2 linked regions of the Cyanobium sp. PCC 7001 genome follow. The protein of the gene in region 1 interacts with the protein of each later gene in a pairwise test. Links are inferred from orthologs where the notes say so. Each region holds a gene or a part of one and is shown on either strand. Other genes may lie near its edges. The genes, in order: ruvA and ruvC.

Region 1 (6,001 bases):
CGTTCATGCCGCCGGTGTGGTGATCGCGGCCGACCCCCTTGATGAGCTCGTGCCGCTTCAGCGCAACAACGACGGCCAGGTGATCACCCAGTACTTCATGGAGGACGTGGAGTCGATGGGCCTTTTGAAGATGGATTTCCTGGGCCTCAAGAACCTCACCATGATCGATAAAACCCTCGATCTGGTGCAGCAGAGCACCGGTGAAACCGTCGACCCGGACAAACTTCCCCTCGACGATGCGGCCACGTACGGACTGCTGGCCCGGGGGGATCTGGAAGGCATCTTCCAGCTGGAATCCAGCGGCATGCGGCAGATCGTGCGGGATCTCAAGCCGTCATGCCTGGAGGACATTTCCTCGATTCTGGCCCTCTACCGTCCGGGGCCATTGGATGCGGGGCTGATCCCCAAGTTCATCAACCGCAAGCATGGCCGTGAGGCGATTGATTTCGCCCACGACAAACTCCAGCCGATCCTGAATGAAACCTACGGGATCATGGTGTACCAGGAGCAGATCATGAAGATCGCCCAGGATCTGGCGGGCTACTCCCTGGGCGAAGCCGATCTGCTGCGGCGGGCCATGGGCAAGAAGAAAAAGAGCGAGATGGAAAAGCACCAGACCATCTTCGTGGAGGGAGCCACCCGGCGGGGGGTGGACACGAAGGTGGCCGAGGCCCTGTTCGAGCAGATGGTGCTGTTCGCCGAATACTGTTTCAACAAGAGCCACTCCACGGCCTATGGCGCCGTGACCTTCCAGACCGCCTACCTCAAGGCCCACTACCCCGTGGCCTACATGGCGGCGCTGCTCACGGTGAATGCCGGAGCGTCGGACAAGGTGCAGCGCTACATCGCCAACTGCAATGCCATGGGTATCGAAGTGATGCCTCCCGATGTGAACGCATCGGGCATTGATTTCACCCCCGTCGGCGATCGCATCCTCTTCGGGCTCTCCGCCGTGCGCAATCTCGGCGACGGGGCCATCCGCCAGCTGATCGAGGTGCGCCAGGAGGATGGACCGTTCCGCTCCCTGGCGGATCTCTGCGATCGCATCCCCGGCCAGCAGCTGAACCGCCGGGCCCTCGAGGCCCTGATCCATTCCGGAGCCCTCGATGCCCTCGAGCCCAGCGGCAACCGCGCTCAGCTGATGGCCGACTTGGATCTGATCCTGGACTGGGCCAGCTCCCGCGCCCGCGACCGCGCCAGCGGCCAGGGCAACCTGTTCGACCTGATGGCCTCGAGTTCGGCCGCGGAGCCGGCCAGCGCTGGCGGTGCCGGCGGCGGCGATCTGAGCACGGCCCCCAAGGCGGCCCCGGTGAACGACTATCCCCCCACCGAGAAACTGCGGCTGGAGAAGGAGCTGGTGGGGTTCTACCTCTCGGATCACCCCCTCAAGCAGCTGGGGCGTCCGGTGCGGCTGCTGTCGCCGGTGGCCCTCGCCACCCTGGAGGAACAGCCGGACAAGGCCAAGGTGAGCGCCGTGGCGATGGTGCCGGAACTGCGCCAGGTGACCACGCGCAAGGGCGATCGCATGGCGGTGCTGCAGCTGGAGGATCTCACCGGCAGCTGCGAGGCGGTGGTCTTTCCCCGCGCCTACGCCCGCCTGGCCGACCACCTGATGGTGGATGCCCGCCTGCTGGTGTGGGGCTCCGTGGATCGCCGGGACGACCGGGTGCAGCTGATCGTGGATGACTGCCGCTCCATCGACGATCTGCAGCTGCTGATGGTGGAGCTGGAGGCGGAACAGGCCGCCGACATCGCCATTCAGCATCGCCTGCGGGAATGCCTGCAGCGCCATCGTCCTCCCCTGGATGACGTGGGGTTGCGGGTGCCTGTGGTGGCGCTGGTGCAGCAACGGCAGGAGACCCGCTTCGTGCGGCTCGGTCCGCAGTTCTGCGTGGCCGATGCCGCAGCGGCCCTCGACACCCTGGCAGCGGCGGATTTCCGTGCCCGGATCAGTGCCCCGCTGATGGCGGCCTGAGTGGCTGCTGGTCAGCAGGCCCGAACAGCGGCAGCGGCAGCAGCAGAGGCCGGGATCAGCGTCCGGAGCGCCTGGCTCGGAGCGACTCCCGCAGCCTGGAGATGTTGAGGCCCAGCTGCTCACCGCCCATCAGGCTGCCGGGCCTCTCTTCCCAGCTGGCGGAGAGCACGCCGTAGCTCAACCCCACCAGGCCGAGGAGAAAGCAGGCGCCGGACGCGGCCAGGGTGACACCCGGTGAGATGTCGGCGATCTGCCGGCTCACCAGGACGTAGCTGGCCACGAACACCCCCATGCCCATCAGGGTGGGGATGCCTGTGGCCACGGCGACACGGCGGGCCATGCGGTTGGCCACAGCGTCAGGAATGCCCTGCTGGCTGGGCTTGCCTGCAGCCCGGGAGCCGGCCGGGCGCGGAGCCCTGGGGGTCTTGGAGGAACGGGGAGCGAGACCCTTGCCGGGCATGGCGGCACCTCAGCCGCGGATGCCGAGCTTGGCGATCAGGGCGCTGTAGCGGTCCTGGCTGATGCTCTTGAGGTAGCCCAGCAGGCGCTTGCGGCGGCCAATCATCTTCAGCAGCCCCTGGCGGGAGGAAAAGTCGTGCTTGTTCTGCTGCAGATGGCCCGTGAGCTGGGTGATGCGCTCACTCAACATCGCCACCTGCACCTCGACGGAACCGGTGTCGGTGCCATGGGTCTGGTGGCTGTTGATCAGTTCCTGCTTCTTGTCGGTGGTGAGCGGCATGGAGATGGAAGGTGGCGGAGCCTGGGCCTGCGGCCTGGGGTGGCAGGCATGGCGTCGTGGCGGGGAATCGCACCCCGGTGCTGACAGCCTTGCCCCGGCTTCTGCGGTGCAAACCGACACTTTACCGCTCAGAGTCCCCCTGCCAGGGCTTTCGCCACTCATGCGGCCGGCCGGGACAGCCAGCGCAGGCAGTCGCGGATCCAGTCCTCGGTGGAGGCCTCCGCCGTGAGGCCCTGGGAGGCCACGGCGCGCAGGGCCCGGTGGATCTCCAGGTCGGCGAAGCCGAGGGACACCAGCGTGCCGCAGATGTCATCGCGGCTGCCGTCGGCCAGACCCGGAAGCTGCTCGGGATCAGCCTCGGCCGCAGTCTCCACCGCGCCCAGGTAGCGCTCCTGCAGCCGCACCCGCAGTTCCACCGCCAGCCGTTCCGCCGTGCGCTTGCCCACCCCCGGGGCCTGGCAGAGCCGCCGCAGATCCGGCTGGACGATGGCCTGCACCAGCTCCTCCATCTCGAGGGCACCCAGCAGCCCCATGGCCATCTGGGGACCCACGCCGCTGACCGCCACCAGGTCGCGGAACAGGTCCCGCTCCTGCCGCGCCGTGAAGCCGTAGAGGGTCCAGGCGTCCTCTCGGATGCTCTGGTGGATGTGCAGCGCGAGCGGTGAGCCCGGCGGGGGCAGCCGCCGCCAGTCCCGTTGGCTCACCTGCACCTCGTAGCCCACGCCGCGGCAGAGGAGCAGGAGCCCGCAGCGCTTGTCGTGCTGCCAGGGATCGGCGATGTCGCCTTGCAGCCAGCCGATCATTGGAGGCAGTGAAACCGAAACCATGCTGCCCGCCCTGCGGACCCTTGCCCAGTCTTGGGCTCAGCGCCTTGCCAACGCCTGCCGGATGTGGCTGCCCCGGCGTCTGCCGGCGCTGGGACTGGCGCTGGCGCTGCTGCTCCCCATCGGGGGGTGTGGCGGGGCCGCCCAGCCGCCCCGCAGCGTGCTGCTCGAAGCCCTCACGCTCCAGATCCAGCTCACCCAGGGCGCCATCGCCCAGGCCCTGCGCCTGCAGCCCGAGGGCGTGCCCGAGGTGAGCCGGGTGCGGGTGACCCGTCAGGACACGGTGCGGATCGGTGAGGCGAAGGGGCTGCACCTCACCGGCAGCTTCGACTGGCGCCTGCCCGACGATCCGATCCGGGTGGACACCCCCTTCGAGCTGTACCTGCAGCGGGGCGAGCGGGGCGAGAGCTGGCGGCTGGCCCGGCCCAGCGGTGCCCTCGACGGCGACACCCAGCTCTGGATCACCGACCCGTTGCCCCTCGTGCGCTGAGGCTGATCAGGGTGGCCAGCAGCACCAGCAGCGCGCCGAGAATGGTCCAGCCGTCGAGGCCCTCGGCGAACAGCAGCCAGCCCCAAAGCCCGGCGAACAGCACCTGCACGTAGCTGAGCGCCGTGGCCCGGGCGGCCGGCAGGGCGGTGAGGCCGCGCGTGAGGCTGACCTGCCCGAGCTGGGTGAACACCCCCACCCCAGCGAGCCACACCACGTCGGTGGGGGTGGGCAGCACCGGATTCAGCACCACCAGCGGCAGGCTCAGGGGCACGGCCACCAGTGGGAAGTAGAACACGATCACCAGCGGGTGCTCCGTGCGGCCGAGGCTGCGCACGCTCACGTAGGCCAGGGCGGTGGCCAGGGCCCCCGCCACGGCGATCAGCACCGGCAGCGGCTGCAGGGGCGTTGCGCCGTCGAACAGCGGAGCCGGCTGGGCCACCAGCAGCACACCGGCCCAGCCCACGGCCATGGCCAGCAGCACGCGCCGGCCGATGGGCTCACCGAGCGCCAGCCAGGCCAGCAGGGCCGTGAAGGTGGGGTAGAGGTACTGGAGCACCGTGGCGGATGCCAGCGGCAGGGCCATCAGCGCCGCATACACGCAGAACAGGGCCAGGGTGCCGATGACGCCGCGCCACAGCAGCAGAGCGCGCCGCTGGCCCCAGGGATCCACGCCGGCCCGGCGCAGCAGCCCCCAGCTCAGCACCACGCTCACCAGGGCCCTGGCCAGCACCACCTCGGCGGCGGGGATGCGGCCCTCCAGCTGCTTCACACACACCCCCATGACGCTGAAGGCCAGGGCGCTTGCCACCATCTGGAGTGTGGGAGCCAGGGGGGTGCCCCGCGTCATCCGGGCCGACCCCGCCGATGGCGGCCATGGTGGCAGCCAGGGCAGCGGCACGGTGCTGGCCATGGCGGGCAGAATCGGAGTCCAACCGGGGCCATGCCCTTGAGCCTGCCGCGCCTCCACCCCCGCACGATCGAGGCCGTGAAGGAGCGCGCCGACATCGTGGATGTGGTGGGCGAGCACGTGGTGCTCAAGAAGAAGGGGCGGGAATTCGTCGGCATCTGCCCCTTCCACGACGACACGTCGCCGTCGATGACGGTGTCACCGGCCAAGCAGTTCTATTACTGCTTCTCCTGCGGCGCTGGCGGCAACGCCATCAAGTTCCTGATGGAGCTGCAGCGCCAGAGCTTCAGCGATGTGGTGCTGGAGCTGGCGCGCAAGTACCAGCTGCCGATCGAGACCCTCGACGGCCCCCAGCAGGAGCGCCTGCGCCGGCAGCTCTCGCGCCGCGATCAGCTGCACCGGGTGCTGAGCCTGGCCTCGGGCTGGTTCCGCAGCCAGCTGCGCGCCCCCGAGGGTGCGGGGGCCCTGGCCTACCTGCGCGAGCAGCGCAAGCTCGGGGAGGGCACCATCGAGGCCTTCGAGCTCGGCTTCGCACCGGACCGGTGGGACGGCCTCCTGAATCACCTGGGACAGGTGGAGGGCATCGGGCCGGAGTGGCTGGTGGAGGCGGGCCTGGCGGTGCCGCGCAAGGGGCAGGGCGGCGAGGGGAGCCAGGGCTATTACGACCGCTTTCGCGGCCGCGTCATGGTGCCGATCAAGGACCGTCAGGGGCGGGTGATCGGCTTCGGTGGCCGCAGCCTGGACGGCGGCGAGCCCAAATACCTCAACTCGCCGGAAACCGAGGTGTTCGAGAAGGGGAAGCACCTCTTCGGGCTCGACCGGGCCGCCAGCGCCATCCGCCGCGATGACCGGGCCGTGGTGGTGGAGGGCTACTTCGATGTGATCGCCCTGCATGCCGCCGGCATCACCAACGCGGTGGCGTCCCTCGGCACGGCCCTGAGCAGCCAGCAGATCACCCAGCTGTGCCGCTGCTGTGAGAGCCGGCGGCTGATCCTCAACTTCGACAGCGACGGCGCCGGCGTTCGGGCCGCCCAGCGGGCGATCGGTGAGGTGGAGCAGCAGGCCC
Region 2 (5,771 bases), 520 kb from region 1 along the record:
GCGGGCGATCACGGCCTTGTTGGCCGTGACCACGGGCTTGCCCGCGGCGATCGCCCGCAGGATCAGGGTGCGGGCTGGCTCGAGGCCGCCCATCACCTCCACCACAATGTCCACGGCCGGGTCATCGACCACCGCCTCGGGATCGGTGGTGAGCAGCTCGGCCGGCGGCGCCAGCGGCCGGGAGCGGGTCAGATCCCGCACCGCCACCCGCTGGAGCCGCAGGGCGGCCACCAGGGGATGGCGGCCTTCAGGGCTGGCCAGAATGCTCGCCACACCGGCGCCCACTGTGCCCAGTCCGAGCAGGCCGATGCCGATGGTCATGCTGTGGTGCCCCGCAATGGCAGGATCCTAGAAATCAGGCCGCCAGGGCTCTGGCCTGGGCCTGCATCATCGCCATGATGTTGAGGAAGCCGTTGGCCCGCGACGGCGTGAGGCTGCCCTGCAGCCCGGTGGCGGCGATGAAGGCGGGATCGATGGCCGCGGCCTGTTCGGGGGTGAGGCCCTCCAGACCCTCGATCAGCAGGGCCAGCAGGCCCTTGGTGATGGCGGCGTCCGAGTCGCCCCGCCAGTGCAGGTGGCCATCCTGCAGCTCGCCCACCACGTACACCTGGGACACGCACCCCTTCACCTTGAAGGTGTCGGTGCGGAATTCCTCCGGCAGGGGTTCGAGCTTCTTGGCCAGCCACAGCACGTATTCGTACCGGCGCCTGGGATCGGAGGTGCCGGCCAGGCGCGCCACGATGCTGTCCAGGGCGGGGCTGCCCGTGGCCCCCGGTTTGGGCTCGGCCATTCAGAAACGGCGACGCAGCGCCAGCATGCCTGCTGCGCCCCCGCCGATGAGGGTGAGGCCCGCCAGGAGGACCCAGGGATCGTTCACCAGCCCAGGGTTGCTGATCGCTGTCCGCACCGGCGCTGCCGGGCGCAGGCCCAGGCTGGGGGCGGCGCTGCCGGTTTCGTTCAGCTCCAGATAGTCGCGGTGGCCGGGCCCGCGGTCCACCTGCACCTCCCAGTCCTTGGCGGCCGGGCTGGGCAGGCTGAAACGGATGCGGCCGCTGGCATCGGTGCGGCCCACCTCGATCGGCTCTCCGCCTGGGGGAAGCAGCCGCACCACGGCGTCATCGGCGGGTTCGCCGTTGCTGAAGCGGCTCTCCAGCATCAGCTCGTCGTTGAGGGCCGTGATCCTCTCGAGACTGCTCTCGATGGCGTGGCCCCACACCGGCGACGGCCCAGCCACGGTGAAACCAAGGGCAGCGGCCGCGACCAGAGGGCTCAGGCCCCGGGCGGAGAGAAGCGAGGGCAGGACCATGGTTCGCCGGGGATTCAGGACAGGGCTCAGGAGTCTTTCCAGCGACTCTCGCGCGTTTTGCCGGCCTGCACCATCCGCAGCATGGAGGTGACCATCATCGACAGGGCGTCGTGGCTGTCGCTGCGACCCGCCAGCTCCGAGGCCAGAACCCGCTCGGCGGCGCTGGGCGCCCCGGCTGGCGAGGAGCTCGCCATGGACAGGGATCCGGCGGTCATCGTCACGGGGCGAAATGAGCAATGGGGCGATCTTCGCAGAGGTTCATGGCCAGTCCCAGTCCTGTTGCGGCTTTGTCAAGGTTCGCGACACAGCCGGGTGAGGCCTGCCTCGCTGATCCACCCATCCATCGGGATGTCCCAGGGCTCCTGCGGCAGCCGATCGACCACGCAGCCCTGGGGCAGCACCGCCAGGGCCTCCACCCGTCGCCAGTCGGGGTCGCTGCGCAGCCGGTCGTACCAGCCACCGCCATAGCCGAGGCGGATGCCGCGCCGGTCGACGGCCAGCGCCGGCACCAGGATCAGCCGCAGGTCGGAGGCGGCCAGATCGCCGGCGGCGGCCGGGGGAGCTGGAATGCCACAGGCATCGGCCTGCAGCTCGGTGCCCGGTTGCCAGGGGCGATAGTGCAGGCGGCCGGCTGCGATCGCCGGCAGGGCCAGACGGCCGCGGCAGGCTGCTGACCCCTGCAGCACCGGCCGCAGATCGGGCTCGCCCGGCAGGGGCCAGTACAGGCCCAGCCAGCCGCTCTCTGCTGGCTGGGTGGGATCGCGTGGCGCTGCCGCCGCCAGCAGAGCGGGCACCTGGGCGGCCAGCACCTCCGCGAGTGCCCCGGCGCAGGCCGGCAGCAGGCTGCGGCGCCGTTCACGGAACTGCCGCCGCAGCTGACGCTTCCGGGCCGCAGAGGCAGACGGGGACTCGGGATGGGGCATCACCGCTGGAACCAGCCCGTGAGGGCGGCTGCGAGGGCATCGGCGGCATCGTCCGGTCGTGGAGGGGCTTCGAGCGCCAGCTCCCGCATCACGGCCTCGAGCACTTCGGCCTTCTCGGCATGGCCGTTGCCGGTGAGGGCCTGCTTGATCTGCATCGGCGGCAGCTCCATCACCGGCACCTGGAAGCGGGCCAGGGTCATGATCACCACGCCCCGTGCCTGCACCACGGCGATGGTGGTGCTGGAGCGGTAGAAGAAGAACTTCTCCACCACCGCCAGCTGGGGCTGCCAGCGCCGCAGCAGCACCCGCAGGTCGGCGGCGATCTCCACCATCCGCTCTCCCTCGCTGCGGCCGGCATCGGTGCGGAGGATGCCGCAGTCGAGCAGTTGCTGGGGCTGGGCCGTGGCTCCCGGCTGCTCCTGCACCTCGATCACGCCGTAACCCACCCGGGCCAGGCCCGGATCGATGCCGAGGATGCGCACCGGGCCGGGCCCGTCCCTAGGCCACCAGGGCCAGTTCGAACTGGCTCCGGTCGCTGGCGTCGGGGCGGTCGAACACCTTGCAGAACACCTTCACCACCCGCTCGCCGGAGTCGATCTGTTCCAGGGGATCCTTGCGCAGGCGGTGGCGCAGGCAGCAGGCGGCCACCCGGGCCACGTCGTCTTCGGTCACCTCGGTGCGGCCCTCGAAGGCGGCCAGGGCGCGGGCGGCCCGGTTGGTCACGATGTCGCCGCGCAGGCCGTCCACGTCGAGCTCACCGCACACGGCGGAGATGCGGATGCGCAGGTCGTCGTCGATCTGCACCTGGGGCAGGCGGTTCTGGGCCTCCACCACCCGGGCCTGCAGGGTGTCCTGTGTGGTCTGCACCGCGGCGTTGAAGCCGTCGGGATCGTTGTCGAAGGCGGTGCGCTGGTCCACCACCTGCACCCGCAGTTCGGGATCGCGCACGGTGCGCACCTCCACGCTCATGCCGAAGCGATCCAGCAGCTGGGGCCGCAGCTCCCCCTCTTCGGGGTTGCCCGAGCCGATCAGCACGAAACGGGCCGGGTGCCGCACGCTCACGCCCTCCCGCTCCACCGTGTTCCAGCCCGAGGCGGCCGAATCCAGCAGCACGTCCACCAGGTGGTCGTCCAGCAGGTTCACCTCATCCACGTAGAGCAGGCCGCGGTTGGCCTTGGCCAGCAGACCGGGCTCGAAGGCGCGCACCCCCTCGCTGAGGGCCTTCTCGATGTCGATGGTGCCGCAGAGGCGGTCTTCGGTGGCGCCCAGGGGCAGGTCCACCATCGGCACCTGGCGCTGCTCCACCGGCAGCTGTTCCCCCTGCTCGGCCCGCTGGCGCACCTCGGCGCTCTGCAGATCCGGATCGTCGGGGGAGCTGTTGTAGGGATCGCCCGCGACCACGGGGATCTCGGGAAGAAGATCGGCCAGGGCGCGGATCGTGGTGCTCTTGCCCGTGCCCCGGTCGCCCATGATCATCACCCCGCCGATGCGGGGATCGATGACATTCAGCAGCAGGGCCAGCTTCATCTCCTCCTGCCCCACGATCGCGGTGAAGGGGAAGACCCGGCGCTTGCGGGCTTGCGTCACGGTTGGCGGCTGGCTGGGGTCGGAGGGGATTGTTTCACAGGCAACAGGCTGAGCACCTGGGGCGGGGTGGCGTCGGCCGGGTAGATGAGCCGCACCCGCAGGCTGCGGTGGGCGCCCGGCGCCAGGCTCACGGTGCCCAGGGCCGGCCCTGGATCGCCGGCCCGCTGCACCAGATGGAAGCGGCGGCGGCCGCTGGTCCGTCCGCCGGGGCCATCCAGGCCGCTCACCTCCACCGGCCCCCGGAACATCACGGCCTTGGCGGGGGTGGTGTTGAAGCGCAGTCCGCCCTGGGGCTGATCGCCCTTGATGGGCGACTCCAGGGCAAGCTGCAGCTGCACGGGAGTGGTGCCGGTGTTGCGCAGCGGGATGGTGAGGTCATACTCGACCCCGTAGTTGCCGTGGGCGGCCCAGGCGGTGCCGGGATAGAAGGCCTTCAGTTCGGCGGTCTGCACCTGGCCGGTGCCCAGGGTGCCGCGCTCGAGCGAGGCGATCGGCCAGGAGATCGGCGCGGCGCTGGCCGGCAGCCAGGCCTTGTCCGGGGCGGTGATCGTGCCCCTCCAGACGCTGCCCACCTGCACGCCGCTGACCCTGGAGTAGATGATCCGGCCGCTGGCCCCCCGCGGCGTGGGCGTGTGCTCCTTCGGACTGAGCCCTCCGTCCAGCAGGCGGGCCCAGGTGTCGGCCGGGGGCGGGGCATCGTTGGGTCCGAAGGCGGCCAGGGTGGCCAGGCTCACCGGACCGCTGCTGAGCAGGCGCATCTGCAGGTTGCGGCCGTTCAGCAGGGGATCGAGCCCCCGCACCGGCAAGGGCAGCACCACCAGGGTGCTCGGCTGGTCCGGGGCGAGGGTCCATTCGCGCGCCAGTTCAGGGCTGCGCCGGCGGGCCAGCAGTTCGCCCGCCACCCGGCTGCCCGGTCCGGCGTAGGCCGGGGTGGTGGTTTCCTCCAGCAGGGGCGGCAGGGGCAGGAACGGGGCGCCCGCCATGGCCGGATCGAGCGACTGCGACAGGGCGGTGGAGCCTCCGAGCAGGCGCAGGGTCACCGGCTTCGGCCCCCGCGGCTGGGCCACCACCGCCAGCCACAGGGTGGAGTCGAGGGTGTCCGGCTTGCCGGCATACACGTGGTGGCTGAACAGATCGAAGCTGCCGCTGAGGGGCACATCCAGATGGGCCTCGGGCACGCCGCGGCCCCGGCCGGGGAAGGTGGAGAGCAGGATCCCCGGCCCCGTGATCAGCTCCGGATTGTTGTCGTTCACCACCAGCACGGTGTCCAGGCCGCCGGGGAGGGGGGCCACCGTCTGGGAGCGGAGCATGGGGGGCGCCGGAGCCGGAGCCGCCGGGGCCGCCGCTGGTGCCGCCCCCGTGGGCAGCACCAGGCCCGTGGCGGCGACCACGCCGGTGGCCGTGGAGAGCAGGAGACGGAGCGGGGAGATCATCGGCGGCCCACGAGGGTTTTGGCGGTTTCGGCGGCCATCGAGCGGATCAGCTCGGCGGAGCGCGGGTCGTTGAACGGCCCCTTCACCATGAAGGCGGCCACGGCCCGCTGGCCGGTGGGGAGATGGATCAGGGCGGCGTCGGAGTAGGCGATGCCGATGTCGCCGGTCTTGTTGTACACGGTGACGCCGAAGCTCAGCAGTTCGCTGTCCGGGTCTGCGGCGTCCTTGCCCAGGCCCTGAAGCAGTCCGAGCGGGATCAGGGTGTTGGTGCGGGAGGTGCCCATGATCTCGCGAAACAGATCCCGAGCCCGCGGACTCAGTGTCTCGCCGGTGTCCACCAGGGCGATCGACTTGGCCAGGTCGCGGGCGCTGGTGGTGTTGGTGCCCTCGAGATCCGGCAGCCAGTTGTTGATCACCGTGGCCGGCAGTCCCAGGGCCTGGAAGCGGGCGTTGAGCTTCTCCTTGCCCCCCAGACGCTTGATCAGGAGGTTGGTGGCGCTGTTGTCGCTCACCCGGATCATC

The links.
Region 2: the proteins of ruvA (region 1) and ruvC interact in binary tests that used the Escherichia coli proteins (3 or more experiments, as listed by UniProt). The link is inferred for Cyanobium sp. PCC 7001 from one-to-one orthologs.

The regions. Positions count from the first base shown.
Region 1 is NZ_DS990556.1:653,582-659,582, reverse strand. The notes cover bases 1,696-4,627. They hold ruvA (Holliday junction branch migration protein RuvA), read right to left. Parts: upstream 3,518-4,627; coding sequence 2,873-3,517; downstream 1,696-2,872. Other genes in these bases: CPCC7001_RS03185 (DMT family transporter), read right to left, coding at 4,000-4,627; CPCC7001_RS03190 (hypothetical protein), read left to right, coding at 3,603-4,028; rpsO (30S ribosomal protein S15), read right to left, coding at 2,445-2,714; CPCC7001_RS03205 (PAM68 family protein), read right to left, coding at 2,031-2,435; CPCC7001_RS03210 (DNA polymerase III subunit alpha), read left to right, coding at 1,696-1,975. In the rest of the region: more of CPCC7001_RS03210, read left to right, coding at 1-1,695; more of CPCC7001_RS03185, read right to left, coding at 4,628-4,938; dnaG (DNA primase), read left to right, coding at 4,969-6,001. UniProt on the Escherichia coli protein: The RuvA-RuvB-RuvC complex processes Holliday junction (HJ) DNA during genetic recombination and DNA repair.
Region 2 is NZ_DS990556.1:1,172,605-1,178,375, reverse strand. What follows is about bases 971-3,672. They hold ruvC (crossover junction endodeoxyribonuclease RuvC), read right to left. Parts: upstream 2,712-3,672; coding sequence 2,229-2,711; downstream 971-2,228. Other genes in these bases: bchI (magnesium chelatase ATPase subunit I), read right to left, coding at 2,728-3,672; CPCC7001_RS05745 (5-formyltetrahydrofolate cyclo-ligase), read right to left, coding at 1,597-2,229; CPCC7001_RS05750 (hypothetical protein), read right to left, coding at 1,333-1,500; CPCC7001_RS05755 (hypothetical protein), read right to left, coding at 971-1,306. Outside these bases: CPCC7001_RS05765 (homoserine dehydrogenase), read right to left, coding at 1-321; CPCC7001_RS05760 (SufE family protein), read right to left, coding at 356-790; more of CPCC7001_RS05755, read right to left, coding at 791-970; more of bchI, read right to left, coding at 3,673-3,816; CPCC7001_RS05730 (DUF3370 domain-containing protein), read right to left, coding at 3,813-5,249; CPCC7001_RS05725 (serine hydrolase), read right to left, coding at 5,246-5,771.